2 regions of the Lactimicrobium sp. genome follow, and region 2 is predicted to be linked to the other one. Evidence: riboswitches for the same ligand, from Rfam matches in the RefSeq annotation. Region 2 holds a riboswitch; the other holds the start of a gene.
The links. Region 2 has a riboswitch for lysine ahead of dapA (4-hydroxy-tetrahydrodipicolinate synthase). Riboswitches for the same ligand answer to the same signal wherever they lie in the genome.
Positions count from the first base shown of each region.

Region 1 (15,138 bases), on a different contig from region 2:
CAGCAGAACTTAATTGCGCATGCCTATCACTTCCTGATTGCTCAGGCCTTTCTACGGATGAAGATTGTAACATAGTAAGGATATAGTTCAAAGGAAGAATATTTCCAGAATGTAAAAATACAGCATTGCATTTTCGAAAACCGATGGTACAATAATATCTGCTGTTGGGATATAGCCAAGCGGTAAGGCAACTGGCTCTGAACCAGTCATTTCGGGAGTTCGAATCTCTCTATCCCAGCCTGAGGATTCCTGGACAGTCGTTCAGGAATTTTTATTTTGCAAAAAAAAGCCCTTAAATAAAGGTTTTTAAGCAATTTTTTAAGGCACCTGTCAAAATCGGTTTTGGAAAATTTCACAGAATTCCAAAGATATTTTGGGCCTGCTGTAATATAGACGTAAGAATAATTGAAATTGCGAAAAACAAGTATAAACCTTGACTGTTTCGTATATGACAACTGGGGTCTCTCTCCCAGCAATGAAGGAAGATTCTGCAGATGATGCTCCATCTTAGTTTTGCTTTTACAGGATTAAGAAAAGAAGACACTGCATGACAGCATCTTCTCCCTTTTCCTCCTGGATCATTCTCTGTAATCTTTACTTTCTGCGCTTTTTCAGCTTCCTGTGCGGTTTGAGTTTCTGGTCTGACCACAGATAATAAGAAATGATGGCTTCTGACTGCCACAGGAATGAATTTTCATCAAAGATCGTAATCAGTTCTGAAATGGTACCTGGCTGGTATCCCAAGGCCATATCATCTGTACGGCAGTCATCAATTTTCTGATCGATTAAGGCTTTGAAGAAGCGGCGGGTATCTTTGTTTTTATGCTGCAGATCTCTGAGAGTTTCTTCTGCTTTGTCAAAATTGCCAAGCCGGAAATACAGTGCAGACAGTGCCAGCAGCATACTGCTGTCCGGACCATACTCGCTGAATCTTTCGTACAGTTTTTCAGCCGGCTTTTGATCCAGCGTCGTGGCATACAGGCTCATCAGAGCCAGGCGTGCACCCGTATTGTCATTATTGTTGAGCCGGATGATTTCTTCTCCGGTTGCCTCAGCCAGTCTGTACATACCACAGTAAATTTCCAGCTTCATCCGCATGCCAAGGGCGCGGATATAGGGTCTTGTTTCAAGAATCATCCAGAAATCACCAACGTCCTTGTCAAGATAGCCCTTCTGTCTCATCAGCTTTTCACCATGATCACAGACTTTGCGCATGGCAAGAAGATTTTCGAAAACGTCTTCATACTCAGTATTGAATGCAATCATTGTCTCTGCATCCAGATTATCCGGATCCAGAGAAAGCGCATTGCGGGCATAGCGGATGGCATCGTCCTTATCATCTGTCTCTTCGGCAAGTTCCATCCAGTCATCACTTGTTTCGGCACTGTCTTCATCTAAAACAGGCCGATCAGGAAGCGATGCGTTGTACTCCATCATAAACTGATTGGTCAGCCGGCGAAGGTCTTCCTCCGTATCTGCTCCGCCATGCTTTTCAATATAGTCATAGAGTTCCTTAATAGCCCTTTCTGTATCTCTGCTCATAAGATTCCTTTCTGTTACTGTTATAGCAATTTTATTTGTCCTGGCACAAAACAAATATGCTGTTGTCAATGCCGGACTGATCTGTATCCACATTTTAGCAATTCCGTTATATCCATACAACCTGCGTGTGGTGTTTCTGATTGTATATAAGCTTGTTTGCGGTAAAATACGTGTTGGTAAAGGAGTATAAACAATGACAGTGAGAACGAGATTTGCGCCGTCCCCTACCGGGTACATGCACATTGGCAACCTGCGGACTGCGCTTTATGCATATCTTGTTGCCCGCAAGGACCCCAATGGTGTCTTCATTCTGCGAATTGAAGATACTGACCAGGGCAGACTTGTAGAAGGCGCAACAGATATCATTTATGAGACCCTGAAGCAGTGCCATCTGGATCATGATGAGGGGCCGGATGTCGGCGGTCCAGTTGGTCCGTATGTGCAGTCTGAGCGTGTCAAGAGCGGTCTGTATATGAAGTATGCCAAGGAGCTGGTCCGGCTTGGCGGTGCCCACTATTGTTTCTGTGACGAGGACATGATCAATGCCCAGAGAGAGCTGCAGGAAGCCCGTGGAGAATCCTTCAAGTATGATGATCCGTGCAAGAAGCTGACCATTGAGGAAGCAGAGAAGCGGATTGCGGCTGGTGAACCTTTCACCATTCGTCAGACCATTCCGGAAACCGGTACAACATCCTTTGATGATGAAGTATTCGGCCGCATCACGGTTGACAATGAAACACTGGATGAGCAGATTCTGATCAAGAGTGATGGCTTCCCGACCTATAATTTTGCCAACGTTGTGGATGACCACCTAATGGGCATTACCGATGTTGTCAGAGGTATGGAGTATCTTTCTTCCACGCCGAAGTACAATCTGATCTATAACGCGTTCGGCTGGGATATTCCGCGTTATATCCACTGCCCGCCGGTCATGAAGGATGAACACCACAAGCTGTCCAAGCGTAATGGCGATGCGTCCTTCCAGGATCTGGTTGCCAAGGGATATCTGCCTGAGGCAATTCTGAACTACATTGCCCTGCTTGGCTGGTCACCTGAGGATGACCGTGAGATCTTTACACTGGATGAGCTTGCCAAGGCATTCAACGTCAAGAGAATCGGTAAAGTCGGTGCGATCTTTGATCCGGAGAAACTGAAGTGGATCAATGGCATGTGGTTAAGAAACATGGATCTCGACAGTTACTACAACCTGGTCAAGCCGTATATTGAGCAGGGTGTCAAAGGAAACTTTGACGGGAAGAAGATTGCGGCAATTCTGCAGCAGCGTGCCAATACGCTGACTGAGATTCCGGAGATGGTTGATTTCTTCGATGTCTTCCCTTCTTTCTCTACAGATCTCTATGTAAACAAGAAGATGAAGACAACGCTGCCCGTATCTCTGACCTCCCTGAAAGCAGCAAAAGAGGCTCTTGAGAAGATTGATGAGAAAGACTGGACGCAGGATCATCTGCATGAAGTTCTGCTTGCTCTGCCAAAGCAGATGGGTCTGAAGAATGGACAGGTTCTGTTCCCGCTGCGTCTTGCTATTTCCGGCAAGCAGTTTACACCGGGCGGTGCGATTGAGATTGCCGAGATTCTTGGCAAGAAGGAAACACTGCGCCGGCTGGATCTTTCCATTGCCCAGCTGGAAAAGGAAACGGCAGAACAGGCATAATCAAGAGAAGAAGTAAGAACTGGCTGAAAAGCCGGTTTTTTTGTGTCTGGGTGAAAGATGGATATAAAAAAAGATTCCTTTCGGAATCTAATCAGTGACGAGTACGGGATTCGGACCCGTGAAATGCCGCCTTGAGAGGGCGGTGTGTTAAGCCGCTTCACCAACTCGCCATACGAGGTTTCCCTCGTGCCTGCCTATATTACTACAGACAGAAAAGTAAAGCAATCTTTTTTTATGCGTTCAGCGCATTTTTAGATGCGTCAACCAGATCCTTGAAGCCCTTCTCGTCATGAATGGCGATCTCGGACAGCATCTTTCTGTTGATGTTGATGTTGGCCAGCTTCAGACCATGCATGAACTTGCTGTAGGACAGATCATAAGGACGTACAGCTGCGTTGATTCTGGCAATCCAGAGCTTGCGCATGTCTCTCTTTGTCTGCTTTCTGCCAGCGAATGCATAGCGCTGGGAACGCATGACCTGCTCATTGGCTGTCCTGTAGAGCAGATGTTTGCTGCCAAAATAACCCTTGGCAAGCTTTAAAACCTTCTTACGTCTATTACGTGTAGGTGTTGATCCTTTAACTCTCATCTTTGCCTATCCTCCAATTAACCCTGCAGCAGCTGCTTGTCACGCTTGAAATCTGTCTTGTCTGCAGTTGTGCGCTTTCTCAGATGCATCTTCTGCTTGTGAGTCTTGTTAGCTGCAAAATGCGAAATGTAGTTGTGGCTTGTAGCGAGCTTGCCGCTGCCGGTAATCTTAGAACGCTTAGCGAAGGTCTTCTTTGTCTTCATTCTGATCTTCTTGGGCTTTCTTGCTTTTGCTTTCATAGTGACTTCTCCTTTTCCTTATTTCTTCTTCGGAGCAAACACAACAGACATTGTGTTTCCCTCCATGCTGGGGGCTTTCTCAACATTCGCAATATCAGAAATACCGTCCATGAACTTATGCATAATTTCACGTCCGACTTCCTGACGGGTAATCATTCTTCCCCTGAACTTCATATCGATGCGGACTTTCTGTCCATCTTCGATCCACGCACGGGAACGTTCCAGTTTGGTATCAAAATCATGCTGGTCGATTACCGGTGAGACACGCAGTGCCTTCACTTCCGTAACATGCTGGTTCTTCTTCGCTTCTCTGGCTTTCTTCTGTGCTTCAAAGTGATACTTGCCATAGTCGAGGGTCTTGCAGACCGGGACTTTGGCATTCGGCGCAACACAAAGAAGATCCAGATTCATGTCATATGCTTTATCGAGTGCCTCGCGACGCGTCATTGTGCCAAGCTGTTCACCATCTGGTCCAATGACGAGAACTTCCCGGAAACGAATTGCTTCGTTAACCAGGTCTTCCGGTCCTTTTCTACCGTTACTGCTGCTTCTTCTGTACTTTGCCAAGCAAACCTCCTCATATAACTGAAAAACAGGTACGGATACACGCACCTGCCTTGGATTCCTAAATCGTTTCTTCGGCATTTCTACCCAGATCCCATGGGATACTCGGGTGAGAAGCGGTGCTTCTTCTTTCCGTCTTTCAGATTACCTGTCTATTAAACTCTGTTACTGTCTCTTTGTCAAGTTAAATCTCAAATCCTGTGACATTCACCGTAACATCTGATGCCTTGTATCCGGTCATGAACAGAATATTCTCATAGATCTTATTCTGCAGCAGTTCCGCCGTTGCATTGACATTGGCACCATACTTCACCTTGATGTCTGCTGTCACAAGCAGCTCACCCTTGTCAATTCTGACAGATACTGGTTTGGAAAAACGTGTTTCCTTCACTGCCACAGCGTTTTCAATATCACCAATGCTGATCTCAGCAATCGACTCAAAGACCGATTTATTGATGGCAATCATTCCATTCTCATTTTTCTTGTCAAGAATTACATAATCCTGCGCCATATTACTGCTCCTTTTTCTGTTGTTTATTATAGCATCTTCCTTCAAGGCACCTATTGGAAAATGATACCGATCTGATGCAAAAGTGTTGTCCGCACTGCTTTCTCACTGCTGGCAAAACTGTCATAGTCCGGATACCGCTCCTCACAGAAATTCACAAACTTCCGGAAGATTTCCATAACTTTATGCAGATTGTCTTCATGAACAATATCTACCCTGCCGCAGCTGATCAGTCCTTCCGCAAGGACAGAAAGCAAGGCATCATGGGCCTGTTTTTTCTCTCGTTCTGAATACTTCGGGAAGGTTCCGGCAAACCAGCCTGGCTGTACAAGCAGCCGTTCAATGACATGGACAAAGTCATCCAGGTCTTCAAAGTTATTGCCAGGCTGAATGGAAAACAGCATGGCAAAGAAGATATGCCACTGGAAGTCCGTATTCATGATGGACTGCCAGTATGTACCGAGCTTGCTGCAGAAGACATCGTCACTCATGTATGGCTTTTCCAGAAAGATTTCCTGTTTAAAGTCAATCTCACTCTGGGCAAGATAGTTGAGATGTTCCAGGTAGTCAACCATCATCTCGCGGTTATGGGTGCCGTTTACAAAGTCACGGATATAAATGTATTGGGCGAGAATGGCGCTGCACTTCTTGAAATCCGTGGTGAAGCCGACCGACTCAATCATCTTGCGGTTGACAAGTTCGTTGATACTCTGCGCGGTAAATACCTTGAATCCCTTTTCATCCATGCCGATCTGCTTACGGCTTGATTCATCAGAGATTTCGTTGTACATGATCTCCAGCTGACGGTCGACAACATCCAGATTGTCCCGGATGGCACCCAGCATGGATTTATTGAAACGGTCATACACAACAAAGTCAGGATTCTTGTAAACAACCTGATGTTCGATATCACTCCAGAAATTATGGACCATGGACTTGATCTGCAGTTCATAGTTTACTTTCGTGCCATTAAACAGATAATATCCGTCCAGCCGGTAAATGGTAAAGCCATTGCGCTGGTACTGGGGCTGGGGCATGCGCAGGTTCAGCCAGCAGTTTTCATTTTCCTTTGCATGGGCATAGCCGGTTTCCGGCTGATCAAAATGGCGGAACAGATGCTGGTAGATCTCGTTCTCATTGCGGATGAAACGGCACTGTATTGTAATGCCAATCAGATCAGACAGATGGGCAATGGCATCCTCACCATCTTTGCACTGCAGATAGAACTGGTTGCGGATCAGCTTTTCCTTGAGAGAATCCTCAGCCTTGATGCGGCTGGTCAGTGCGACAACGGCATCTTTATCATCCTGGCAGAGGATCTGACAGAACTGTTTCAGCTGTCCCATGACATACTCATAGCCTGCTTTATGCAGGTTATAGTAATTGATCGTATCATCAATGAATTCAAATAATTTCATTTCCATGTTTTGCATTACCTCAGGCGCAGCGCCTTTGGATACTTATTCTTCAGCATCTTCCCATCACTGTGGGCACCGCCCAGCACATAGCCTTTGAAGCAGACGGCATACCAGCCCCTGTCCATGGCTCTTGGAATGACCTCTCCGCGCAGGTAGTGGCATACTTCATCATCACTGAGATCCACTTTGTGCACAAAGCTGCCCCAGGCAGAAGTAAACAGGTTATGGGAAGGTTCAAAGCGGCCATAGCGCTCTTCCCCGAGGAAGACCTGATGGCGCATCAGCCGGCATCCGGCAGCCTGATAAAATGGCGAAGTACCGCCATAGATTCTGCCCCGTACAGAAAGCATATAGGGGTACGGCTTTGTGAGATTTTCTTTGAAAAATTTAGAGGCACAGGCAGGAATCTGCTCAGACTTGATCAGTCCTACGGATGGAACAATTTCTTTTCTGTCATCTTTTTCCATCAGGCAGATGAAGTGGCCTTCGCCGCCATCCATTGGATAGATGCGCCTTGCATATTCCGTATGGCCGGGATACGCAAGTGCTTCCCTGCCAAAGGGAACATCGATACGGACGGTATGCATGTCAGGATGGCGCTGCAGGAAGGATGAAATCTGCAGTTCATTCTCTTCCGGGGCAAAGGTACAGGTGGAATACACCATCTTCCCGCCGCTTTTCAGGCATGCATAGGCATTGTCCAGTATTTCTTTCTGCAGGGCTGCACACTCGGCCACAAGCTTTTCACTCCACTGGCGGCGTGCCTCTTCATTTTTGCGCATCATTCCTTCTCCGGAGCATGGCGCATCACAAAGCACGGCATCAAAAAAGGAAGGAAAAGCATCCGCCACATGTTTGGTATCACTGTTTAATACCATCGCATTGGCGGTGCCGCAGCGCTCAATATTCTCCAGCAGCACGCCTGCCCGTTTTGTATTGATCTCATTGGTGACAAGCATGCCGGTATGATCCAGCATCTCAGCAATCTGGGTGCTCTTGGAGCCCGGGGCTGCACAAAGATCCAGTACCTTCATGCCTTTTTCCGGGTGCAGGATGGTAACAGCAGCAGATGCACTTGGCTCCTGCATATAGAAAAGACCGGCAACACCAGCTGGGGTAGCACCAAGGCCGGTTTCCCCATGCAGATAGTAGCCGTTGACTGCAAACGGTGTCTTCTCCCTTTCAAGGTGTGTCAAAGCAAACAGGCTGTCATCGTCGATTTTCAGAGTATTGACACGGAAACCACGTCTGGGCTCGGTGTCAAGCAGATCAAAATACTGCTGGCACTGTTCAGCGCCAAGCAGTGTCTGCATACGTTTTCTATAAGTATCATTCATGATCAAAATAGTCTTTGATATCCCGTAAATCCTGTTCCATCTGCATGATCAGGTTGTCCTTGTTCTGAAAGCGGATCTCCGGACGGATATATTTCAGAAAAGCCAGGCTGATGTGGCGGTCATACAGATCGCCGGAGAAATCAATCAGGTATGCCTCCAGAGAAAGATGGTCAATGTCATTGAACGTAGGATTGCGGCCCAGGTTGATCATCGCCTGGTAGGATCTGCGGCCAACGGTTGCCATACCGGCATAGACACCGGTCTTGGGCAGCAGGTATTCATCATCAAATTCCACGTTGGCAGTCGGGAAGCCCATGCCCGTGCCGCGGTGGCGTCCATGGACAACCTTTCCTTCTATGGCAAACGGATAGCCAAGCATTTCCTGTGCTTCTTCCATTCTGCCTTCTACAATGCACTGGGAAATGCGGGTGGAAGAGATCTTGCCATGTTCGTCTTCAACCGGTGGAACAACTTCTACCTCATAAGGAACGTGTGTCTTAAGGAATTCTATATCGCCGCTTCCTTTGTAGGCAAAGTGGAAATCAAAGCCGCATACAAGTCCCTTCAGATTCAAAGAGCCGAGCACCTTGTCAATGAAATCCTGGGGTGAAAGTTCACTCATTTCACGGGTGAATTCCAGCAGGATGATGTTGTCCATGCCAAGCTTGACCGCCAGGTTCATGCGCTGGCGCATCGTGGAGATGTGGCGCACATGCTGCATGCCTTTGATGACAACCCAGGGATCCGGGTCAAAAGTGATCATGCCGGTTTCACAATTGTGGCGCTTTGCCATGGCAGTGGTTTCTGCCAGCAGTTTCTGATGGCCTCTGTGCAGGCCGTCAAAATAGCCGATACAGGCACACATTGGTGTCTTGCTTTTCTTCAGATTTGATAGACTCACGCGGATAATGCGCATCAGAACAACCCCCTTTGGCAGTGGTACAGGCCATCTTCTTTTTTCTCATAGGCAGCCAGGACATCATCGTGGCTGCACAGCATGATTCGGGATGAAGATACATCCAGCTGCAGCGGCTTGCCGCAGCGGATTTCTTTTTCATAAGGACTCCCATCCACCTGCAGCCAGGCTGGATCAATGACCTGTAATGGTGAAACAATGCCCTTTTCCAGGCAGTCAAAATCAGCTGCCTGGTCCAGGTTGATATTCTCAATGGATACCCGGCGCAGGGATGTCATTGTTCCGATCTGTCCCAGAGCATGGCAGTAATCCTGAATCAGGGTGCGGATATAAGTGCCGGAAGAGACAACCGCATCCATCTGATAGAGATTGTCTTTTACTTTTGTGACAGAAAGAGAGCTGATGTGCACAGGTCTTGGCGCCCGTTCTACTTCCCTGCCCCTGCGGGCAAGATCCACCAGTTTCTGGCCATTGATTTTAATGGCAGAATACATAGGCGGCACCTGCAGGATATCACCGGTAAATGGAATGCATGCTTCATCGAGCTGGGCCTGTGAGACCGGCCGGGGCGCGCTTTCCTGCAGAATGTTTCCCCAGATATCCTGGGTATCGGTTTGCTTGCCAAACACAAATTCAGCAATGTAATGCTTATGATTGCATATGCAGTACGGGGCAAGTTTTGTATAGCGGCCAAGCAGTACGATCATCAGTCCCTGGGCATTGGGATCAAGGGTTCCGGTATGTCCTGCCTTTTTTTCCTGCATCAGACTGCGGCACTTGCGGACTGCGGCAAAGCTGGTCATGCCAGCGGGTTTATTGAGCAATAATACAGCGTCCATAGCGGGCTCATTATAACATATCCATGCGTAATCATCCGGTCTCTGCTGCAATTGTATGAATGTCATGGTAGCCAATCTGGCTGAAATTTATTACAAATGGCAGTTGACAATATTTTTCATAGTGCTACATTTTACACAAGAAAACTGAATAGAGGTTGCGGTGCAGATGAGTACCTCCTGGAGCCGGCGGGCTGTGAACGGAGAGAAAGGCAATCACCGCCGAACGTGTATGCCGGCAGGCATGCAGCGTGGGGGTTGGGAAAACATCTCAGCCACTCCTTCGCAAGAAGAGGCGCTATTACTTACCGGATGTAAATAAACCGTGTGTGTAATAGCATACGGTTTTCTTATTTCGGGAGGAAAAGAAAATGAAAAACGCAATTCGCTCTGTTTCTGTTTCTGCATTATGTGCTGTTCTGCTGGCAGGCTGTGGTTCTGGCTCCGCTGCTGCCGCATCTGCTTCGGCAACTGCGGATGCCAATACCCTTCGGGTTGGCATGGAATGCAACTATGCACCGTATAACTGGACAACTACGGAGAAGACCGATACTTCCCAGCAGATTACCAGTGTTGATTATTGTGACGGCTATGATGTCATGATGGCAGAAAAGCTGGCTGAAAAGACAAACAAGCAGGTCAAGATCGTAAAGCTTGACTGGGACAACCTGATTCTGTCTCTGCAGAACAATCAGATTGATGCCATCATCGCTGGTATGACCGATACGGAAGAGCGTGAAAAGGAAGTTGCCTTCACAACACCGTATTATGTATCTACAGAAGTCATCATCGTTGAAAAGAATTCTGATCTTGCCAATGCGACATCACTTGAGGATTTCTCCGGCAAGAAGGTCGTTGGTCAGCTGAACACACTGTATGATACGATCATTGATCAGATTCCGAATGTACAGCACCAGCCTGGCGCCGAAACATTCCCGGCTGCCATTCAGGCACTGCAGTCCGGTGCGGTGGATGCAGTCACATCTGAGCTGCCGGTTGCCAAGGGTGTTGTCGAAGCAAATCCGGATCTGACTTACATTACATTTGAAGATGGCAAGGGCTTCACAGGTGCTGACAAGGACGCGTCTGTATCTGTGGCAGTACGCAAGGATGACAAGGATCTGCTGGATTCTCTGCAGAGTGCTCTTGATACCATTTCTGATGATGAGCGTGAACAGATGATGGAGACGGCTGTCAAGAACCAGCCGGCATCTCAGGATTAAGGGCTGACAGGAAGTATTCATGTTTATTCAGAACGTCATTGATATTCTCAGGACTTACTGGTCCAGCCTGCTTCTTGGCATCCGCACAACTCTGCTGGTTGCTATCGTTGGTACAGTATGCGGTTATCTGATTGGTCTGCTGGTTGGCGGACTGCGGGCAGTGAAACCGGATTACACAACACCAAAGCCTGCCCGTTTCGTCAAAAAATTCTTCGATATTCTGGCCAATATCTACATCACCATCTTCCGTGGAACACCAATGATGGTTCAGGCTCTGTTCTTCTATTATGCACTGCTGCATGTATTCAACTGGACAGCGCTGCAGGCTGCATTAACAGTTATTTCCATCAATACCGGTGCCTATATGGCAGAGATTATCCGCTCTGGCATTCAGGCAGTGGATCCCGGACAGACAGAAGCAGCCAGATCTCTTGGCATGTCCAATGCCCAGACGATGATCTCAGTTGTCCTGCCGCAGGCTGTGCGCAATGCCTTCCCTGCCATCGGCAATGAGCTGATTGTCAATATCAAGGATTCCTCGGTACTGATGATCATCTCCATCACCGAACTGATGTTCCAGGCAAAGTCCATTGCTGGTACAACCTTCCACTTCACAGAGACTTACTTCATTGAGGCAATGATTTATCTCATCCTCAACCTGATTGCGACCGTGATTCTCAATGCGATTGAAAAGCGTATGAACAAAGGCAGCAAAGTCACCCTGCCGATGAGCGATACTTCGCCTGAAAGCATCAAACTTGCCAGACGTAAGAACACAACAAAAGGAGCCCTGTAATGAGTGAACCGTTAGTACAAATTGAAGATATTCATAAGAGCTTCGGCAGTCTGGAAGTATTGAAAGGCATCGATTTCAATGTCAATGAAGGCGAAGTTGTCTGCCTGATCGGCCGTTCCGGTTCAGGTAAGTCTACCCTGCTGCGCTGCATCAACCTGCTGGAAAAGCCGGACAGCGGCACAATCAAGGTTTTTGGTCAGGACATCCTCAAAACAAAGAATGTCAATGCCTATCGTGCGAAGGTTGGCATGTGCTTCCAGCAGTTCAATCTGTTCAATAACATGAATGTGCTGGAAAACTGTGTCAAGCCGCAGATGAAGGTACTCCACAGATCCCGCAAAGAAGCGGAGGAAAAAGCAATGGCGCTGCTGGATAAGGTCGGTATGGCTGACTTTGCACAGGCAGATGTCAGACAGATCTCCGGCGGCCAGAAACAGCGTGTTGCTATTGCCAGAGCATTGTGCCAGGATCCCAAGCTGATGCTGTTTGATGAGCCGACAAGTGCCCTGGATCCGGAGATGGTTGGTGAAGTTCTTAATGTCATGAAAGATCTTGCCAAAGAAGGATTGACCATGATTGTTGTTACCCATGAGATGTCCTTTGCCAGAGATGTTTCTGACCGGGTTGTCTTCATGAACAATGGCATTATTGAGGAACAGGGAACGCCCCAGAAGCTGTTTCAGTCACCTGACAGTGAAATTACCAAAGCGTTCCTGCGCAGTTTCATTCAGCATTAATCTCAAAAGAGGCAGTGCCTCTTTTTTTATGCCTGATTCCGCTGTATTATCATCCTCATGATCAAACGCGTTTATCTGGAAATTACCAACAAGTGCAATCTGAAATGTGCCTTCTGTGCCCGCCATCACCGCGCACCGGAAAACATGTCTCCTGCTTTTTTTGAGTCTTTGCTGCCACAGGTGAAAAACTATACAGATTATATCTATCTGCATGTACAGGGAGAACCATTGCTGCATCCGGATTTTGAAACAATCATGAATCTCTGCGATCAGTACGGCATGAAGGTTCAGCTTGTCACCAATGGCTCTCTGCTCTATCTGCATCCATCTCTTCTGGATCATTCTTCCCTGCGCAAACTGTCTGTTTCTCTGCAGTCAGCACCATTTCAGAATGGTGATATGAATCAATTGAAAGATGTTCTGACACAGATGATGAAACAGGCAAGTGCAGCTGAACATCCTACAGTAGAAATCCGTTTCTGGCGGGATGATGTGCTTGCCCGTGATCATGCGCAGAAGATCCTGCAGTATCTGCAGGATCACTATACCTTTGTGCCATCAGTGCGCAAAGCCAATTATCAGATTATGCCGCATGTCTTTGTGGACTTTGACAATGCCTTTTCCTGGCCCGGACAGGAAGAAACTGTTCCCTGCTGCAAAGGCCGCTGCCATGGCGCCGTAGATCAGATTGCCATTCTTTCTGATGGCACACTGGTGCCCTGCTGTCTTGACTATGATGGCCATATTGCCTTTGGTAATCTGCATGAGGCATCGCTTGCCGCTCTGCTTTCTTCAAGGCGCTATCTCGATATGGTTAAGGGAATCCGGTCCCATATGCTTGTGGAGCCATATTGTCAGCAGTGTACCTTTCATCACCGCTTTGATTAGAACAACAGAAAGGACATGCCATCCACAACACCGCAGGCCGACAGAGAGATATCTGTATCACACTGTCTGCCGCTGGCATATTCAAAGACAGCTGGCTCTCTGCTTTCCTGAAGCTGCCAGCCATCCTGGACTGCATTCATTTCAATCAAAGCTGCATATACACTTTGAAAGTTCATGGCGCAATTCACTCTGCATTCATACCATTTCTGCATGACTGCCACAAAAAGAAACACGGTAATCTGCTGTGACATTTCATCACTCCTTCTCTGTTTCCTCTTCCCGGTCCGCCTCAATCAGGCGGATTTTTTCATAACCGCCATCTGCAAACAGCATGCCTTCCTCAGGGGAAAGATCTTCTTCCAGTTTTGCATGCAGTGTGTACTGATGCTTCAGGCCATTGCCAGCAAACAGGATGCTGTATTCTTCCATCAGACATTTTGCAATCTCATGCAATGGCACAAAGACAACACCTTTGACCATGCCGCCAAGCTGCTTGAAGCCAATCGCAGACGGTACGTTCTGCTGCTGCAGAGCAAGCAGAAAATTCTCTGCTTTCTGCAAGGACAGACCGGTAACGATCAACAGTTTGTCATGCGGTATGGTTTTCCATCTGAAATCCTGACAGGAAATGCCAATGACTATGCCGTCATCGGAGCATGCATTCGCTTTGATGGATGGCGGCATCACCGGCAGTATCCATGGTGCCTTTCTTTCACAAATCAGATGTTCATCCACCTTTGGCCAGCTGATCTGCAGCAGATGCTCATGATCCTTCACCCATGCCTTTCCTTCTTTTTCAGGCAGCTCACCAGATGGCATTTCAAAAATCATGCCGGCTTCCTGGCGGTTGGAACAGCCAAGTACAATCCGCTGCTGGAAGCAGAGCAGGTCCTGATACTGAACCAATGATGCATTGGCCGCAAAGATGCAGACAGACAGGTGCATTTCCTGATGGTGCTGAATCCACCTGTGCAGCATCTGCCCTTTTTTCTGGCTGTCACAGGCAAGCGTGCGGTAATCCTTGATGAAAAGAACGGCTTTTGTTCTGCTTTGTTCAAGATGGCGGTTCAGCAGGAGCAGTCTGTCTTCATCCTGATGGTCAATGACACCGGAAATACCGGTCATAGAAGCATAACGGTCAGTATCCTGCTTTGGGGCAATGACATAGATTTCTTCTTTGTCTGCATCGATCACGCATTTGTGCACAAGCAGATCAAAGAAGGCATCTTTACTTTTGGCATGTTCACCAAAGAGGGCTGTCATTTCTTTACGGAGATAAGGACGGTGGACATGGTGCCAGTAATCATCCAGAATGCCGATGACATTTCTGCCTCTGATATCACAGCCATTCAGCTTTCCAGGCTCATCCAGCCACAGCTTTTCAGCCTGCAGGCCGGTTTCTTTCTGCGCTTTTGACAGTGCATTGAGGACCAGCATGCGCTCGGTAACGATGGGATGATGCCTGCTTTCAGCGATGACTTCGCCAAAGACAGAGAGCTGCTGGATACCGTCTTTTGTATTGGCACATGGTCCGTTGACATAGCCGGCCTGTCCCATCAGCAGCTGCTGATCACGCTTGAGATAAAAGCTGCCTGGTGCCTGCAGGCTGATGGCACAGGGATCCTTGATAACTTCACGGGAATCCTGTTCATCCTGTACGCGCAGACAGATTTTAAAACGGGTATTTGCCCAGATCTGATCATTGATAACACCAGCTGGTTTCTGGGTTGCCAGGATCAGATGAATGCCAAGTGACCTGCCGATTCTTGCCATGGCAATCAGATCATCCATGAAAACGAGCATCTCCTGCTTCAACTGGGCAAATTCATCAATGACTACAACCAGGTGGCCAAGATATGGAAGGCCTGTTTCC
Region 1 covers NZ_JAZHUW010000003.1:46,203-61,340, reverse strand. Annotated here, with positions in the region: tRNA gene SOI44_RS01550 (tRNA-Gln) at 166-238, shown strand; gene SOI44_RS01545 (tetratricopeptide repeat protein) at 595-1,542, opposite strand; gene gltX (glutamate--tRNA ligase) at 1,736-3,214, shown strand; tRNA gene SOI44_RS01535 (tRNA-Glu) at 3,310-3,384, opposite strand; gene rplT (50S ribosomal protein L20) at 3,447-3,803, opposite strand; gene SOI44_RS01525 (bL35 family ribosomal protein) at 3,821-4,042, opposite strand; gene infC (translation initiation factor IF-3) at 4,061-4,609, opposite strand; gene SOI44_RS01515 (Asp23/Gls24 family envelope stress response protein) at 4,791-5,117, opposite strand; gene SOI44_RS01510 (hypothetical protein) at 5,168-6,538, opposite strand; gene SOI44_RS01505 (NOL1/NOP2/sun family putative RNA methylase) at 6,547-7,869, opposite strand; gene SOI44_RS01500 (bifunctional riboflavin kinase/FAD synthetase) at 7,862-8,785, opposite strand; gene truB (tRNA pseudouridine(55) synthase TruB) at 8,785-9,624, opposite strand; lysine riboswitch at 9,766-9,930, shown strand; gene SOI44_RS01490 (transporter substrate-binding domain-containing protein) at 9,993-10,844, shown strand; gene SOI44_RS01485 (amino acid ABC transporter permease) at 10,864-11,640, shown strand; gene SOI44_RS01480 (amino acid ABC transporter ATP-binding protein) at 11,640-12,377, shown strand; gene SOI44_RS01475 (radical SAM/SPASM domain-containing protein) at 12,435-13,265, shown strand; gene SOI44_RS01470 (hypothetical protein) at 13,262-13,516, opposite strand; gene SOI44_RS01465 (FtsK/SpoIIIE domain-containing protein) at 13,521-15,138, opposite strand, start outside.
Region 1: linked by a shared signal. The riboswitch ahead of SOI44_RS01490 (transporter substrate-binding domain-containing protein) and the one ahead of dapA (4-hydroxy-tetrahydrodipicolinate synthase) in region 2 are both predicted to bind lysine.

Region 2 (15,138 bases):
CGCTATCAGGATGCCGTGCACCGGATGCATAATCTGCAGCAGCAGAGAAAGGAAATTGCCTACCGGGCCAGCGGTGTGCATGCAGTGCGCTATGACAGCCAGAGTACAAAGACATATGATCCACTGCTTTGGATTGAGAAAAGTACGGCCAATCAGCAGAAAATCTCGGAATGCATGCGGCAGGTCGATGCCTTTGAGAGCATGATGTCCATGATGGATGCGTCTTCAGCCTGTCTGCTGTGGCAGGTGCACATTGATCATAAGACTTGGAAACAGGCTGCGGAAAACCTTGGCATGAGCAGGGATGCGGCCTTCCACCGCTGTTACCGCAGCATTGTCCATCTGTTTGAAAAGGGAATTCTGAAGGCAGAAGAGCTGCCAGTTGGCATTGACAGTTAAAAAGAGTAAACTTCTTGGTATCAGCACTGCTGAAAATTAGAGAGGAGATCTGTTTCTGAGTAAGAAACGGGAATCATGTCAATGAAATCAATCAGTGAAAGTGCACTTGCATCAATGCGCAATACGTACACAGAAAATGACAAGGCAAGAGTTGTTCGAAATGCACTTGTCAAGAATGATGTCAGCACCATCAGCCGCCGCTTTGAGGCAGAAAATGCCAATCCCAATATCTTTTCTGTCGATCTGAAGACGATGCCGGTAACCAACCAGCTGCAGTCCGGCCGCTGCTGGATCTTCTCCGCCATGAATGTTCTGCGTGAAAAGATCGGCCATAAGTATGACATCAAGGAATTTGAACTGTCTCAGAACTTCATTGCTTTCTATGACAAGCTGGAAAAAGCCAACTGGTTCATGGACTGCGTGGAAAATGAGCTGGACAGCGATCTCAACAGCCCTGAGCTGCGCTATCTGCTGGACTTTGCCGTGGGTGACGGCGGCCAGTGGAATATGCTTGTTTCCATTGTCAGAAAGTATGGCCTGTGCCCGAAGGATGCCATGAAGGAGACGTATTCTTCTTCCCATACCAGAAATATGAATGGCATTCTGAACCTGCGCCTGCGCAAGTTTGCGGCTGATGCCAGAAAGGCAGCAAATGACGGAAACAGGGAAAAGGTGAGTGCACTGCACGATCAGGCACTTGGAGAAATCTATGGCCTGTTGGCAGACTGCTTCGGCCTGCCGCCAAAGGAGTTTACTTTTGCCTATCGTGACAGCAAGGATGAATATCATGTCAACTACCATGTCACACCGCTGGATTTCTACCATGAATATCTTGGTGAAGATCTGGAAGACTTCATCAGTGTGATCAATGGCCCGACCGCGGATAAGCCGTATCATCATGTCTTTACGGTCAAGTATCTTGGCAATGTCGCCGATGGCAGTCCGGTCAGACTGCTCAATGTCCCGATGGATGAGCTCAAACAGGGCATCATTGATATGCTGGAAGATGGCCAGCCGGTATGGTTTGGCTGTGACTGCGGCAAGGATGGCGACCGTGAAACGGGTCTCTGGGATGACAGACAGTATGACTATGCCAATACCTTTGACATGCACCTGGATATGAGCAAGGCCGAAATGCTGGATTACAGACAGAGTGCCATGAACCATGCCATGGTCATTACCGGTGTCAACCTGGATGAAAACGGCCAGCCGGATAGATGGAAGATTGAAAACTCCTGGGGAGACAAGACTGCCAACAAGGGATACTTCATTGCCAGTGATTCCTGGTTTGACAAGTATGTCTATGTCGCTGCCATTGAAAAGAAATACCTCTCAAAGGAAAATCAGGAAGCTCTGAAGGAAGAACCGAAGGTCCTGGCACCATGGGATCCCTTCGGCACCCTCGCTGATTAACCTAAAAGCCCTGCAAAAGCAGGGTTTTCTTTTTCGCTGTTAACAGATAAAATGTGTTACCGCGAGGATTGATATCTATGAAAATTGGAGTGATTTCACTTGGCTGTGCCAAGAATCTTGTCGATACAGAGAATCTGCTGGGCATGCTGAAGTTTTCCCATCAGGAGATTACCACAAGCTATGAAGAGGCAGATGCTATCATCATCAATACATGCGGCTTTATTGAAAGCGCCAAGACGGAGGCTATTGACACCATTCTGGAAATGGCCGATCTCAAACAGAGACATCTGCAGAAGCTGATTGTCATGGGCTGCCTTGCCAAACGCTATAAACTGCAGCTGGAAAAAGAACTGCCGGAGGTGGACAGAGTCATCTCGATTGATGAATATCCCTCTCTTGGTGCCATTCTGACCAAAACATTAGGTGTTCCGATTGCCAATAACTACGGCCTGGTGCCCCGTGTATTATCGGGCAAACCGTGGATGGCCTATCTGCAGATTGCGGATGGCTGCGACAACCAGTGTGCTTTCTGCGCCATTCCCGGGATCCGCGGCAGACTGCACAGCCGCCCCATGGAAGATATTCTGAAAGAGGCAAAGGATCTTGTTTCCCGCGGTGTAAAAGAAATTACCCTGGTTGCCCAGGACTGTTCCCGCTATGGCTATGACTTTGATCACCAGCTCCATCTGCCAGAGCTTCTGCAGCAGCTGGATGCCATTGAAGGCATCCACTGGATCCGCATGCTGTATCTCTATCCGGATGAAATCCCAGACCATCTGATTGATGTCATGCGCTCCTGCCATCACATCGTGCCGTACTTTGATATTCCTTCCCAGTCCGGCTCAGACCATGTCCTGCATGCCATGCGCCGCAAAACAAGCAGACAGAAGATCCTGTCTTTAACCCATGATCTGCGGGAAGCATTCCCGCATGCAATTCTGCGCACAACCCTGATCTCCGGTTTCCCTGGGGAAACAGAACAGGATCATCAGGAAACACTGGATATGATCCGTCAGGTACGCTTTGACCGCCTTGGTGTCTTTACTTTCTCCCAGGAAGAAAATACACCGGCTGCTTTGATGGTAGATGATGTGCCGCAGGATGAAAAGATCCGCCGCCGTCAGGAAATCCTGGATGTTCAGGAAGAAATCGGCAGGGCACTGCTGGCAGAAAGGATCGGCCGTACGGTGGAAGTGCTGGTGGAAGGCAGGGATCCATTGACCGGAATGTATTTTGGCCGCTCTGAGGAGTTTGCACCGGACAATGTGGATGGCACGATTCGTTTCCGCTCTGAGAAAGAATATGTGCCAGGTTCATTTGTTATGGTAAAATTAACAAGAGTAAGCGGACAGAATCTCATTGGAGAGACTGCTGCATAAAAACGGGAGGAAATATCATGAAAACCTATATCGGTATTGATCTGGGCGGAACCAATGTCAGAGTTGCCAGAGTGGATGAAAACGGCAAGGTTCTTGCACAGGTAAAGGGGCCTTCCTATGGTCAGGAAGGACCAGCCAGAGTCATGGCGAACCTGGAAGAAATGGTTCGTGAGATTCCGGACTGGAATGAAGCAGAAGGTATCGGCATCGGTGTGCCGGGTCCGGTAGATACAAAGGCGGGATCCATGGTTCTTTCAACCAATCTGCCTGGCTTTGCCGGTTATCCATTTGCCTCGGAAATGCAGAAACAGTTCGGTATGCCTGCATTCCTGGACAATGATGCCAACGTTGCCGGCCTTGCCGAAGCACTTGTTGGTGCCGGCAAAGGCTATTCCACCGTATTCTATCTGACCATGTCCACCGGTATCGGCGGTGCCCTGATCGTCAATGGCAAGACCGTTTCCGGCAAGCATGGCTTTGGCGGTGAAGTTGCCAACATCATCATTGACCGTGACCGTGAGAAGGTGAACTACCTCAATGCCGGTGCGGTTGAAAATGAATGCTCCGGTACCGCCATCACCCGAAAGGGCAGAGCCGTGTTTGGCAATGATGCCATTCCGCATGCCGGTGCTGTGTTCGATCTGGCTGCCAATGGCAATGAAAAGGCACAGGAAATTGTCAAGACCATGGAAGAAGACATGGGCCAGTTCTTTGCGACTGTCGGCTGTGTCTGCGACCCGGATATCTATGTTCTGGGCGGCGGCATGATGAAGAGTGCCGACAAGTTCCTGCCGGGCATCATTGAAAACTACAAGAAGTTCTCACATGAAGCACTGCGTGATACACCGTTTGTCATCTCCAAGCTGGATGAGCCGGGCATCATCGGTGCAGCCATGCTGCCAAAATCCGCTGGCTTATAATTCATCATTTATGTTGTTTTGCAGCAGTCCGATCGGGCTGCTGCTTTCCTTTTTGTGGCCTATACATCTCTGTGTTACAATAACCGACGGGATTGTCATGAAGATCTATCATATTTCTGATGTAAAAAAATATGCCCGCTGCCCGCATCTCTTCCTGCGTGATCAGCAGGAAAGAAACCAGGTGGATGCGCAGAAACCGGCATTCATTCCTTTTGTACGCCTGGATATGCAGGTCAGCGATATTGCTGCAAAAAAGCTGGGCATCCAGGAAGAAAATGCATTTATCGGCCAGAAGGGCGATGATCCATCTCTGGCACTTGCAGCCATGAAAGATCATGACTGGCTGATCAAAGCGAGATTTGTCTATGACCGCCTGCGTGTCAAAGCACCCTTTCTGCACCGCAACGGCGATGGCTGGGACCTGTATTTCCTGTATACCGGCCTGTATCCACTGGCCGATGATATGCTGTTTTATACAGCCATGGTGTGGGTGCTGGAACACAATAACATCTCATTGAAACAGATGTATGTCATCCACCTCAATCCGGACTATGTCCGCCATGGTGAACTGGATCCTGACAAACTGTTTATCATCAGTGACAGTTTCTATAATGCCAGCCGCAATCCAACCAAACCGGTAAAGGAACAGGTGTATGCCCATCTGCGGGATCTGACACCACTGCTGGACGGGATGGATGCCTGCAGCTTTGCCACTGCTGGCGCGCCGGTGCATACCTCAAAATGCAATGGCCGCACAAAATGCCGCTTCTATGACATCTGTTTCCCGCATGAAATTGCAGTGGAAGATACATCTATTCTGACTCTGTCTGCTGCCAAGTATAAATATGACATGGAAAAGGAGGGCAGGACCCGGCTGAAAGATGCCGATCCAGAGCGAATCGAAGGCACCCGCATGCAGTATGCCCAGATCCTTGCTGACAAGAATGGCGGCTTGTTTGTAGACAAAGCGGCTTTGTCCACCTGGCTTTCCCGCATCCATTACCCGATTTCCTTTCTGGACTTTGAATGGGAGCGTTTTGCGATCCCGCCTTATGAAGGCATGCGTCCCTATGATGTGCTGCCTTTTGAATATAGCGTACATGTACAGCAGGCAGATGGCTCCATCCACCACAATGTGTTCCTGGGCATCCATGATGACCGCAGGGCCATGGTAGAAGGATTACTGAAGGACATTCCGGAAGAAGGCACCGTGCTTGCCTATAATGCTGATGCAGCAGAGAAAATCCGTCTGCAGGAGCTGGCCCATGATTTCCCCGAATATGGAGAAACACTGCTGGCAATTGCCGACCGTCTGGAAGATCTGCAGCTGCCGTTTGTGACCGGCACCGTTTATGATGTACGTATGGGCGGCCAGTGGTCTTTGAAGAAGATCATGGCCATGATGAACGATAAAAGCTACAATGACCTGGCCATCAGCCAGGGTATGGAAGCAGTGTCTCAATGGCGCCATCTCGACCATGAGGAACACAGTGCAAATGATCAGGATATCATTGACGGCCTGAAGAAATACTGCGGCATGGATTCCTATGCCATGATTGTGGTATACCACTGGCTGAAAAAAATCGTGAAAGAAGCATAGACAATTTCAGAAAATTGATGGCGGCACTGCATGCATACTCTTTCCAAGAAAAGGTATGATGGCTATAATAAAAACAGAGAGGGAAGTATCAAGTTATCATTAAAAAGCCATGCGCACCGCTATACGTCAATAGACAGGAGGTGTCATATATGCGGTTTGAAATTATTGGAAAGAATGTTTCGGTAACCCCGGCGATGAGGGAACAGATCGAGAAGAAGCTTTCAACGCTCGACAAGTATCTTCTGATTGATCCCAACACGATTGCAAGAGTTGTGGCAAGGGTATATCCGAAGGGACAGAAAGTTGAGGTCACGATTCCAACCAAGGTTGGCATTCTGCGTACAGAAGTCGTAGATGATGACTTCTATGCAGCCGTTGACAGAGCCATTGACAAGCTGGAAGATCAGATCAGAAGACAGAAGACACGTCTGTCAAGACGCCACAAGGAAAACCTTGCAGTTGCCTTTGCCCAGGAAGATGAGCAGAACGAGGAACAGCAGGAAGTACTTGTCAAGACAAAGTCCATCACTGCAGATGAGATGGATCTGGATGATGCCATCCTGCAGATGGAACTTTCCAACCATGACTTCTACATCTATACAGATGAGGAAACCGGCAAGATTTCTGTTGCCTACCGCCGCAATGATGGCAAGTATGGCCTCATTGAGGTAGATAACAGCCGCTGAGGCATCACAGGAAGACCCAGACGTCTTCCTTTTTCTATGCCTTCTGGAGATGGAGACAGATCATTCTCCAGAGATGCCGGAAGCGCTTTCCATCTGAAAAGTCAAGCCGCTATGATCCCTTCAGGAGGTTCATGAAAAATGATGAGAAAAAACAATGGGGCATGTTGGAAAGGAGCCGGCCATGGGTGAGAGAAAGCAGAAACCGAAGGAAGAAATCATGATGGCATATCTGGCCCGCAATTACCGCCGCTGTCTGATGCGGCTGGACCTGTGCCGGATGGAGGGGATCAGTGAAGCAAGGCTGACCTATAATGCGGACCATTCGTATGTCTGTCTGATTGAGCGGGCACTGGCTGACTGCTCACCATCCACCCGGCAGATCATCAACGAAGAGTTTCTCCATAAAACCGATAAAGACTGGTATCTTGGCTACTGGAGCAGGACGACATTCTACCGCAAGCGGAAGGAGGCAATCGGCGAATTCCTGCATTGCCTTCATATTTGACGAGTGTTAATATTCTTGTATGGTATGGTCCATTGCATCACATGCCGCATGACAGGAATCACTGCTGCCATACGATCTGATCCATCTTTTTCCAAAATGGGTATTCAATGTCTGCAACAGGCATATTTCTGTCTGGAACAGGCCGGACGTATGACATGATCTTCCGGTCCATGCCTGCAGGGTGTGATGAACCGCATTGACCGATGCCTGAAGGAGGAGAAATCAAATGCTTAAAGGAATTGCTGCGTCGCAGGGAATTGCCGTTGCAAAAGCCTACAAACTTGTACAGCCGGTACTGGATATCCAGAAGAAGGATGCCGATCCGGAAGCAGAACTGAAGAAACTGGATGCTGCCTTCAAGAAGACAGTATCAGACATTGAGCACATCAAGGAAGTTGCCAGCAAGCATCTCAAGGAAGAGGAACTGGCCATCTTTGATGCCCATCTGATGATGGCAAATGATCCTGATTTCCGTTCCATGATTGAGGACGAGATCAAGAACAACAAGGAAAATGCTGAGTTTGCTGCCAAGACCGTTTCCGATAACATGGTTGCCATGTTTGAAGCTATGGAGGATGAATACATGAAGGGCAGAGCTGCAGATATCAAGGATGTTTCCTTCCGTCTGCAGTGCAACCTGGCAGGCAAGGAAATCCCGAACCTGTCTACCCTGGATCAGCCGGTCATCATCGTTGCTGAAGATCTGACTCCGAGTGATACAGGTTCTTTGAACAAGGAATTTGCCAAGGGCTTCGCTACTGAGGTAGGCGGCCGCACAAGCCATTCTGCCATCATGGCAAGATCTCTGGAAATCCCGGCTGTTGTCGGTGTCAAGGGAATCCTGGATTCCGTTGAAAACGGCGATACGATCATCCTGGATGCTTTGAAGGGTGAAGTCATCGTCAACCCGAGCGAGGATGAAGTGGCTGCCTACAAGCAGAAGGCTGAAGAATTCCAGAAGGAAAAGGAAGCTCTGAAGGCCATGAAGGACAAGCCGTCCGTTTCCACGGATGGCCATAAGGTTCTGCTGGTTGGCAACATTGGCTCTCCGGCCGATGTAGAAGGTGTTTTGAACAATGGCGGCGAAGGTGTCGGCCTGTTCAGAACAGAATTCCTGTACATGAAGAGTGAGAACGATTTCCCGGATGAAGATACACAGTTTGCGGCTTACAAGCAGGTGCTGGAAGGCATGAATGGCAAGCCGGTTGTCATCCGTACACTGGATATCGGCGGCGATAAGAAGCTGAAGTATTATACATTCCCGGCTGAAATGAACCCGTTCCTCGGTGTGCGTGCCATTCGTTTCTGCCTGCAGAGAAAGGATATTTTCCGCACCCAGCTGCGTGCCCTGCTTCGAGCAAGTGCCTTTGGCCATCTGTGCATCATGTTCCCGATGATTGCAACAGTCAACGAATTCAAGGAAGCAAGAGCACTCTATGATGAAGAAAGAGCAAAGCTCATCAATGAAGGCGTTAAAGTCGGTGATGATGTCGAAGTCGGCTGCATGATTGAGATCCCGGCTGCGGCTGTGCTGGCAGATCAGCTGGCCAAGTATGCTGATTTCTTCTCCATCGGCACAAATGACCTGATTCAGTATTCCATGGCTGCTGACCGTATGAGCCAGGCTGTTTCCTATCTGTATCAGCCGCTCAATCCGTCCATCCTGCGTCTTGTCAAGAACACCATCGATGGTGCTCACAAGCATGGCAAGTGGTGCGGTATGTGCGGTGAGATGGCAGGCGATGAAATCGCTGCACCGGTACTGCTCGGCCTTGGTTTGGATGAGTTCTCCATGAGTGCAACATCCATCCTGCGTGCTAGAAAGATGATCAATGCCCTCAGCTATGAGGAAATGAAGAAGATGGCTGCCCAGGCAGTTGAGCTGGATACAGCTGAAGAAGTTGAAGCACTCGTCAAGAAGACCATTGGTGCATAATTGATAACTGTTTTGAAGACCACACTGGTATGCCGGTGTGGTTTTCTTATGCATATATGAAAACTTTCTGAAAGATATTGACATATATTCATGCGGTGTTACAATTCTTTCAAAACTGAATACTGCAACAGCAGGATAGAGGCGCAGTCGGAAAGAGTAGGCTGACACAAAGCGGTATGCGCAGTACCGGGTGTCTGACTGAAAGGAAAGACTGCCGAAGACAGAGCAGCGCACTCTGATCTGGGCATACAGAGAAGATCTGTATGACTGTCGCGTAAGCGGAGAACTATCGGATTGTAGTCCCAAAAGGGAGAATGCGATGAATACCGGCTTGCGTTTCTGCAAACCGGCATTTTTTATCCTCATTTGCAGCTCAGCGGTAAGGAGGATATTACGCATGAAAGAACCAGTATTCCGCGGTGCAGCCACCGCCCTGATCACCCCGATGAGAACAGATGGAAGTGTTGACTACCAGGCAATGGGCAGACTGATTGACTGGCAGATTGAACAGGGCATCGATGCTTTGTTAATCGCCGGTACAAGCGGAGAAGGATCCACACTTTCAGATGAAGAACACAGAGAAGTACTCAGGTTTGCTTTTCAGCAGGCAAAGGGCAGAATTCCCATGATTGCCGGCACTGGCTCCAATGACACTGCCTATGCCTGTGATCTGACCAAGTATGCCTGTGAGGTTGGCTATGATGCCTGCCTGGTTGTAACACCGTACTACAACAAGACAACCCAGAAAGGCCTCATCAGGATGTATCAGATGATTGCGGATGCGTCCACAAAGCCATTGATTCTTTACAATGTGCCAAGCCGCACTGGTATTTCCCTGGCACCGGCCACCGTGGCAGAACTTTCCAGCTATCCGCACATTGATGCCATCAAGGAAGCCTCCGGCAATATCTCTGCCATTGCTGATATCGCTGCCTCTGTCACAGATGGCTTTACGATCTATTCCGGCAATGATGATCAGATCATTCCAATCCTCAGCCTCGGCGGCCAGGGTGTCATTTCCGTCTTGTCCAATCTTCTGCCGAAGGAAACCTCTGCCATGGTTCATGCTTACCTTTCCGGCGATATCCAGAAGGCAAGAAAGATGCAGCTGCAGTATCTGCCATTGATTCATGCTCTGTTCTGCGAGACCAACCCGATTCCCGTCAAGACTGCCATGGCAAAGATGGGCTATGGCACCAACACTCTGCGGCTGCCGCTTGTACCAATGGAACCAGAACATGAAAACACACTGATGCAAAGAATGCAGGAGGTGGGTCTTTGATGAGAATCATTGTCAGCGGCGCCAATGGCAGAATGGGAAAGATCCTGCAGGATCAAATACAGCAGGAAACAGAACAGTTAGCTGCAGCGGTATCAAGAAGCTGTTTGGACAATCCTGAAACCCACTGTTACAGCAGCTTTGCAAAGGTAAGCGAAAAAGTAGATGTGGTCATTGACTTCTCCCATCACAGCACTGTCAGTGATTTATTACACTGGTGCATTGCACATAATGTACCAGCCGTGATTGCTACCACCGGCCACACGCCACAGGAAAAAGAAATGATTGCCAGTGCTGCCAAGCAGATTCCCATCTTTTTTACCGGTAATACAAGTGTTGGCATTGCCTTGCTTGCAAACATGGTGAAGGATGCTGTGAAGATGTTTCCGGATGCGGATGTGGAGATCGTTGAGGTTCATCACCACGACAAGCAGGATGTACCTTCCGGTACAGCCTTGATGCTGGCTGATGCTGTCAAAGAAGTACGGCCGGATGCCTGGTATAACATCGGCAGACATGAAAACGGAAAGCGGGATCCCCATGAGATCGGCATTCACAGTCTGCGGATTGGCAATGAAACCGGCACCCATGAAGTACATATCCGCAATGGTGAGGAAGAACTTGTGCTGTGCCATCATGCCTATGACCGCTCTTTGTTTGCCAAAGGTGCACTGCAGGCAGCCAGATTCCTGGTTCGCCAGAAAGCAGGCCTGTATACGATGAAGGAGATGTTAGCAGGATGAATACAGAAGAAGTGATCCGCTTCATATCAGAAGCGAAGAAGAAGACACCGGTTCAGCTCTTTGTCAAAGAAAAGAAACCTATCGATTATGGCAATGCCAGAGTGTATGGAGAGAGTGACAAGGTGGTTTTTGGCGACTGGGAAGAGCTGAAGGGGATCCTGGAAGCCAACAAAGACAAGATCCTTTCTCTGGAAGTGCTGGAAGACCGCCGCAATTCTGCTGTTCCCTTACTTCAGCTCAGAGACCTGCATGCCCGCATTGAACCGGGTGCGTTAATACGTGACCATGTGGAAATCGGTGATAATGCCGTCATCATGATGGGTGCTGTCATTAACATCGGTGCCGTCATTGGAGCAGGTACCATGATTGATATGAATGCGGTGGTCGGCGGCAGGGCCATTGTCGGCAGCCATTGCCATATCGGCGCCGGTGCCGTACTGGCAGGTGTCATTGAACCCGCCAGTGCAAAGCCGGTTACCATCCATGATCATGTGCTGGTTGGTGCCAATGCCGTTGTCATTGAAGGGGTGGAAGTTGGCGAAAATGCCGTTGTGGCAGCAGGTGCCGTTGTCATTGATGATGTGCCCGCCAATGCGGTTGTGGCAGGATGCCCGGCAAAAATCGTCAAGATGCGTGATGCCAGGACTGACAGTGCCACTGCCCTGCAGGAAAGCCTGCGCAATCTATGAGCCTGACGTTGAACAACAGACTGCAGGCAGTCGGTACCAGCCGCATCCGTGCCTTCAATACCCTGGCCAAACAGACACCCGGCTGTATCTCTTTAACAATCGGAGAACCGGACTTTGATACACCGGCATGCATTACCAATGAACTGATCAGATCCGCTGACAACAATGAAACACATTACTGCCCCAATGCCGGCAGTGATGCCCTGCGTACCAAAGCAGCCCAGTTTGAAAACAACCGGCATGGGACACAATACACAAAGGACAATGTTGTCATCACAATCGGCGCCTCTGAAGCTTTGTTTTCCTCGTTCTATACCATCCTGAATCCGGAAGATGAAGTCATCATCCCACTGCCAGCCTATCCCGCCTATGTCAATCTGGTCTATCTGTGCGGGGCAAAGCCTGTCTTTCTGGATCTGTCTTCTGCCAATTTCCAGATCACAGAACAGATGCTGAAACAGGCAGTCAGCCCGAAAACAAAGGCCATCATCCTTAACTCACCCAACAATCCTACCGGAACCATTCTGAACAAACAAAGTATCCAGGCCATACATGCCATCCTGCAGAATCATCCGATGTATGCCGTCATTGATGCAGTCTATGAACAGCTGAGCTTTCAGGGCAGTGTGCCTTCGCTGCTGGCATATCCGGATATACAGGATCAGTGCATTCTGGTGCAGAGCTTTTCCAAGCCCTATGCCATGACCGGCTGGCGGATGGGCTATGTCTGCGGTGCAAAAGAATTCATTGACGCCATGCTGAAAGTGCATATCTATGCCATCAGCTGTCCGCCATCTCTGTTCCAGAAAGCTTGTATCAAGGCACTGGACTATGATCCATCCTCCATGCGGGATGTCTATGAGCAGCGCAGTATGTTCCTGTATAAAGCATTGCTGGATATGCGCCTGCCGGTCATGGAGCCTCAGGGTGCTTTCTATCTGTTTCCATGCATCAAAGAATTCGGCATGGATGATGAAACCTTCTGTACCCGGATGATCCAGAAAGCAGGTGTGGCTGCGGTGCCAGGCAGTGCCTTTGGCATGGCAGGCTATGTGCGTCTTTCCAGCTGTGTAAAAGAAACAGATCTTAAAGAGGCCATGGTACGCATGAAGCAGTTTGTTGAAACACTGCGGGAGAATAAGCATGCATGATTGGAAAAGTGAAGCCAGAAACCTGCTGCCATGGATGATTGATCTGCGAAGGCAGTTTCATGCCCATCCGGAACTTGGCAATCAAGAACAGGAAACCGCCGGAAGAATAGAACAGGTCCTGGATGGCCTGAAAATACAGCATACAAGGGTATGTGGAACCGGCATCATTGCCACGATCCAAAAAGGAAATCCCATGGTGATGCTGCGGAGTGATATCGATGCACTGTCCATCCAGGAAGAAACCAATCTTCCCTATGCTTCCTGTAACAAGGATATCATGCATGCCTGCGGCCATGATCTCCATATGGCCGCCTTGCTTGGCGCAGCCAGAATGCTCAAAGAACATGAAGACTGGTATACAGGATCTGTTCGTTTTGTCTTTCAGCCGGATGAAGAAGGAGACGGCGGAGCAAAACGAATGATTGCGGCCGGTGCACTGGATCATGTGGATGCCGTCTTTGGTCTGCATTGTGATCCTTCTCTTCCGGAAGGAACCATCGGATACAAGGCAGGCGGTTTCTATGCGGCTGCCGCAACCTTTGATGTCACCGTGAAAGGACAGGGATGCCATGGCGCCCAGCCGGAAAAGGGAAGTGACAGTCTGTATGCTGCAGCCAGAATGTGCTGTGCTCTGAAGGAAATGACAAAGGGTACAGGTGAAAACCGTCAGGTCGTCACCATCGGTACCTTCCAGGGCGGTACGGTCCGCAATGTCATCCCTTCCTGTGTATCCTTTGGCGGCATCATCCGCGTCTGCAGTACACAAAGAAGAAAACAGCTCATGCAGGAAGCTGAACAGAAGATCCAGGCAATCGCCAGAGAACTTTCTGTGGAAGCAGACATCCAGATGCATGCAGGCTATCCTGGTGTAGTTAACAGCAGCAATGAAACAATGCTTGTGGCGCAGACTGCACAGCAGCTGCTAGGCAAAGAGCACTGCATCAAAGAAGAAACTGTTATGACTACCGAAGACTTCGGGGAATACCTGTTACAAAGACCTGGCAGTTTCTTCCATCTTGGCACCGGCATCGGTTTCGGCCTGCACAGCCCTATGTTCAATCCGGACGAAAACAGTCTGGCGATCGGGGCAATGATGCACGCTGCCATTGTGGAAGCATATGGAAAGGAACATCAGAAATGATCGTATGTAAGTTCGGCGGCACATCATGCTGCAATGCCAGCCAGCTGAAAAAGGTGAAGGACATTCTGCTTTCGGATCCCGAAAGAAGATATGTGGTTGTTTCCGCGCCGGGGAAACGGTTTGAAGGGGACACCAAAGTCACAGACCTGCTGTATGCACTGGACAAAGACCGTCATGCTTCAGTGATTCTTGCAAAGATCAAAGCACGCTATGCAGAGATTGTCAGTGATACAGGGATTTCCTTTGATCTGGACCATGAATTTGATCAGATTGAGAAGCAGCTGGACACGGGCAGTACAGCCTGGCTTGTCAGCCGTGGTGAATACCTGAATGCAAAGATCTTTGCAGCATATATGGAATGGCCGTTTCTGGAGGCAGCCGAAATGATCTTCTTTGATGAACACCATCAGCTCATTGAACCATTGACGTACCGCTTCATGAAGAAAGAAATGCTGTCTCATCCAAACGGTGTCATTCCTGGCTTCTATGGCAGTGATGAAGAAGGAAAGATTGATGTCTTTGGCAGAGGCGGCTCTGATGTGACGGGTGCTCTGGCAGCCAGAGCCGTGAACGCAGATGTATATGAAAACTGGACGGATGTGGATGGCATTCTGACCGCAGATCCAAAGCTTGTGCCAGAAGCCAAACCAATTGCCATGGTGTCCTATCAGGAATTGCGGGAGCTTTCCTATATGGGTGCAGGCATGCTGCAGGAAGAAGCAGTCTTCCCTTGCCGCAATGCCGGCATTCCCATCAATCTGCGCAATACCAACCACCCAGAGATCAAAGGCACCTGGATCGTTTCTGAAGCAAAGCGGACAGGTTCCCCTCAGGCTATGACCGGTATTGCCGGTAAAAAAGGCTTCTCGAACATCCAGATCGAGAAAGCCATGATGAATACACAGATTGGTTTTGGAGCAAAGGTATTACAGGTATTGGCGGATCATCATGTTTCCTTTGAGCACAATCCGACTTCAATAGATACGATGTCACTGCTTGTACCAACCGCAGATTTGCAGAACTGCCGTCAGGATCTATTGCATGATCTGCAGGATCAGCTGCATCCCGATAAACTGTTCATCGAAGATGGCATTGCATTGATTGCCGTGGTAGGCCAGGGCATTGTGGGACACATTGGTTTTGCGGCTAAGATCTTCAGCCTGATTGCCGATGCCAATATCAACGTACGTATGATTGATGTTGGCTTCAGTGAACTCAATGTAATTATCGGCGTTAACGAAGCAGACTTTGAAAAGACCATCAGAGTCATTCACAAAGGATTGACAGAAGAGGATCA
Region 2 covers NZ_JAZHUW010000007.1:14,990-30,127, forward strand. Annotated here, with positions in the region: gene SOI44_RS03040 (hypothetical protein) at 1-399, shown strand, start outside; gene SOI44_RS03045 (aminopeptidase C) at 475-1,812, shown strand; gene rimO (30S ribosomal protein S12 methylthiotransferase RimO) at 1,890-3,191, shown strand; gene SOI44_RS03055 (ROK family protein) at 3,209-4,111, shown strand; gene SOI44_RS03060 (DUF2779 domain-containing protein) at 4,209-5,711, shown strand; gene hpf (ribosome hibernation-promoting factor, HPF/YfiA family) at 5,861-6,397, shown strand; gene SOI44_RS03070 (MG284/MPN403 family protein) at 6,552-6,902, shown strand; gene ptsP (phosphoenolpyruvate--protein phosphotransferase) at 7,129-8,838, shown strand; lysine riboswitch at 8,967-9,135, shown strand; gene dapA (4-hydroxy-tetrahydrodipicolinate synthase) at 9,236-10,120, shown strand; gene dapB (4-hydroxy-tetrahydrodipicolinate reductase) at 10,120-10,860, shown strand; gene dapD (2,3,4,5-tetrahydropyridine-2,6-dicarboxylate N-acetyltransferase) at 10,857-11,549, shown strand; gene SOI44_RS03095 (pyridoxal phosphate-dependent aminotransferase) at 11,546-12,700, shown strand; gene SOI44_RS03100 (M20 metallopeptidase family protein) at 12,693-13,841, shown strand; gene SOI44_RS03105 (aspartate kinase) at 13,838-15,138, shown strand, end outside; gene SOI44_RS03110 (diaminopimelate decarboxylase) at 15,136-15,138, opposite strand, start outside.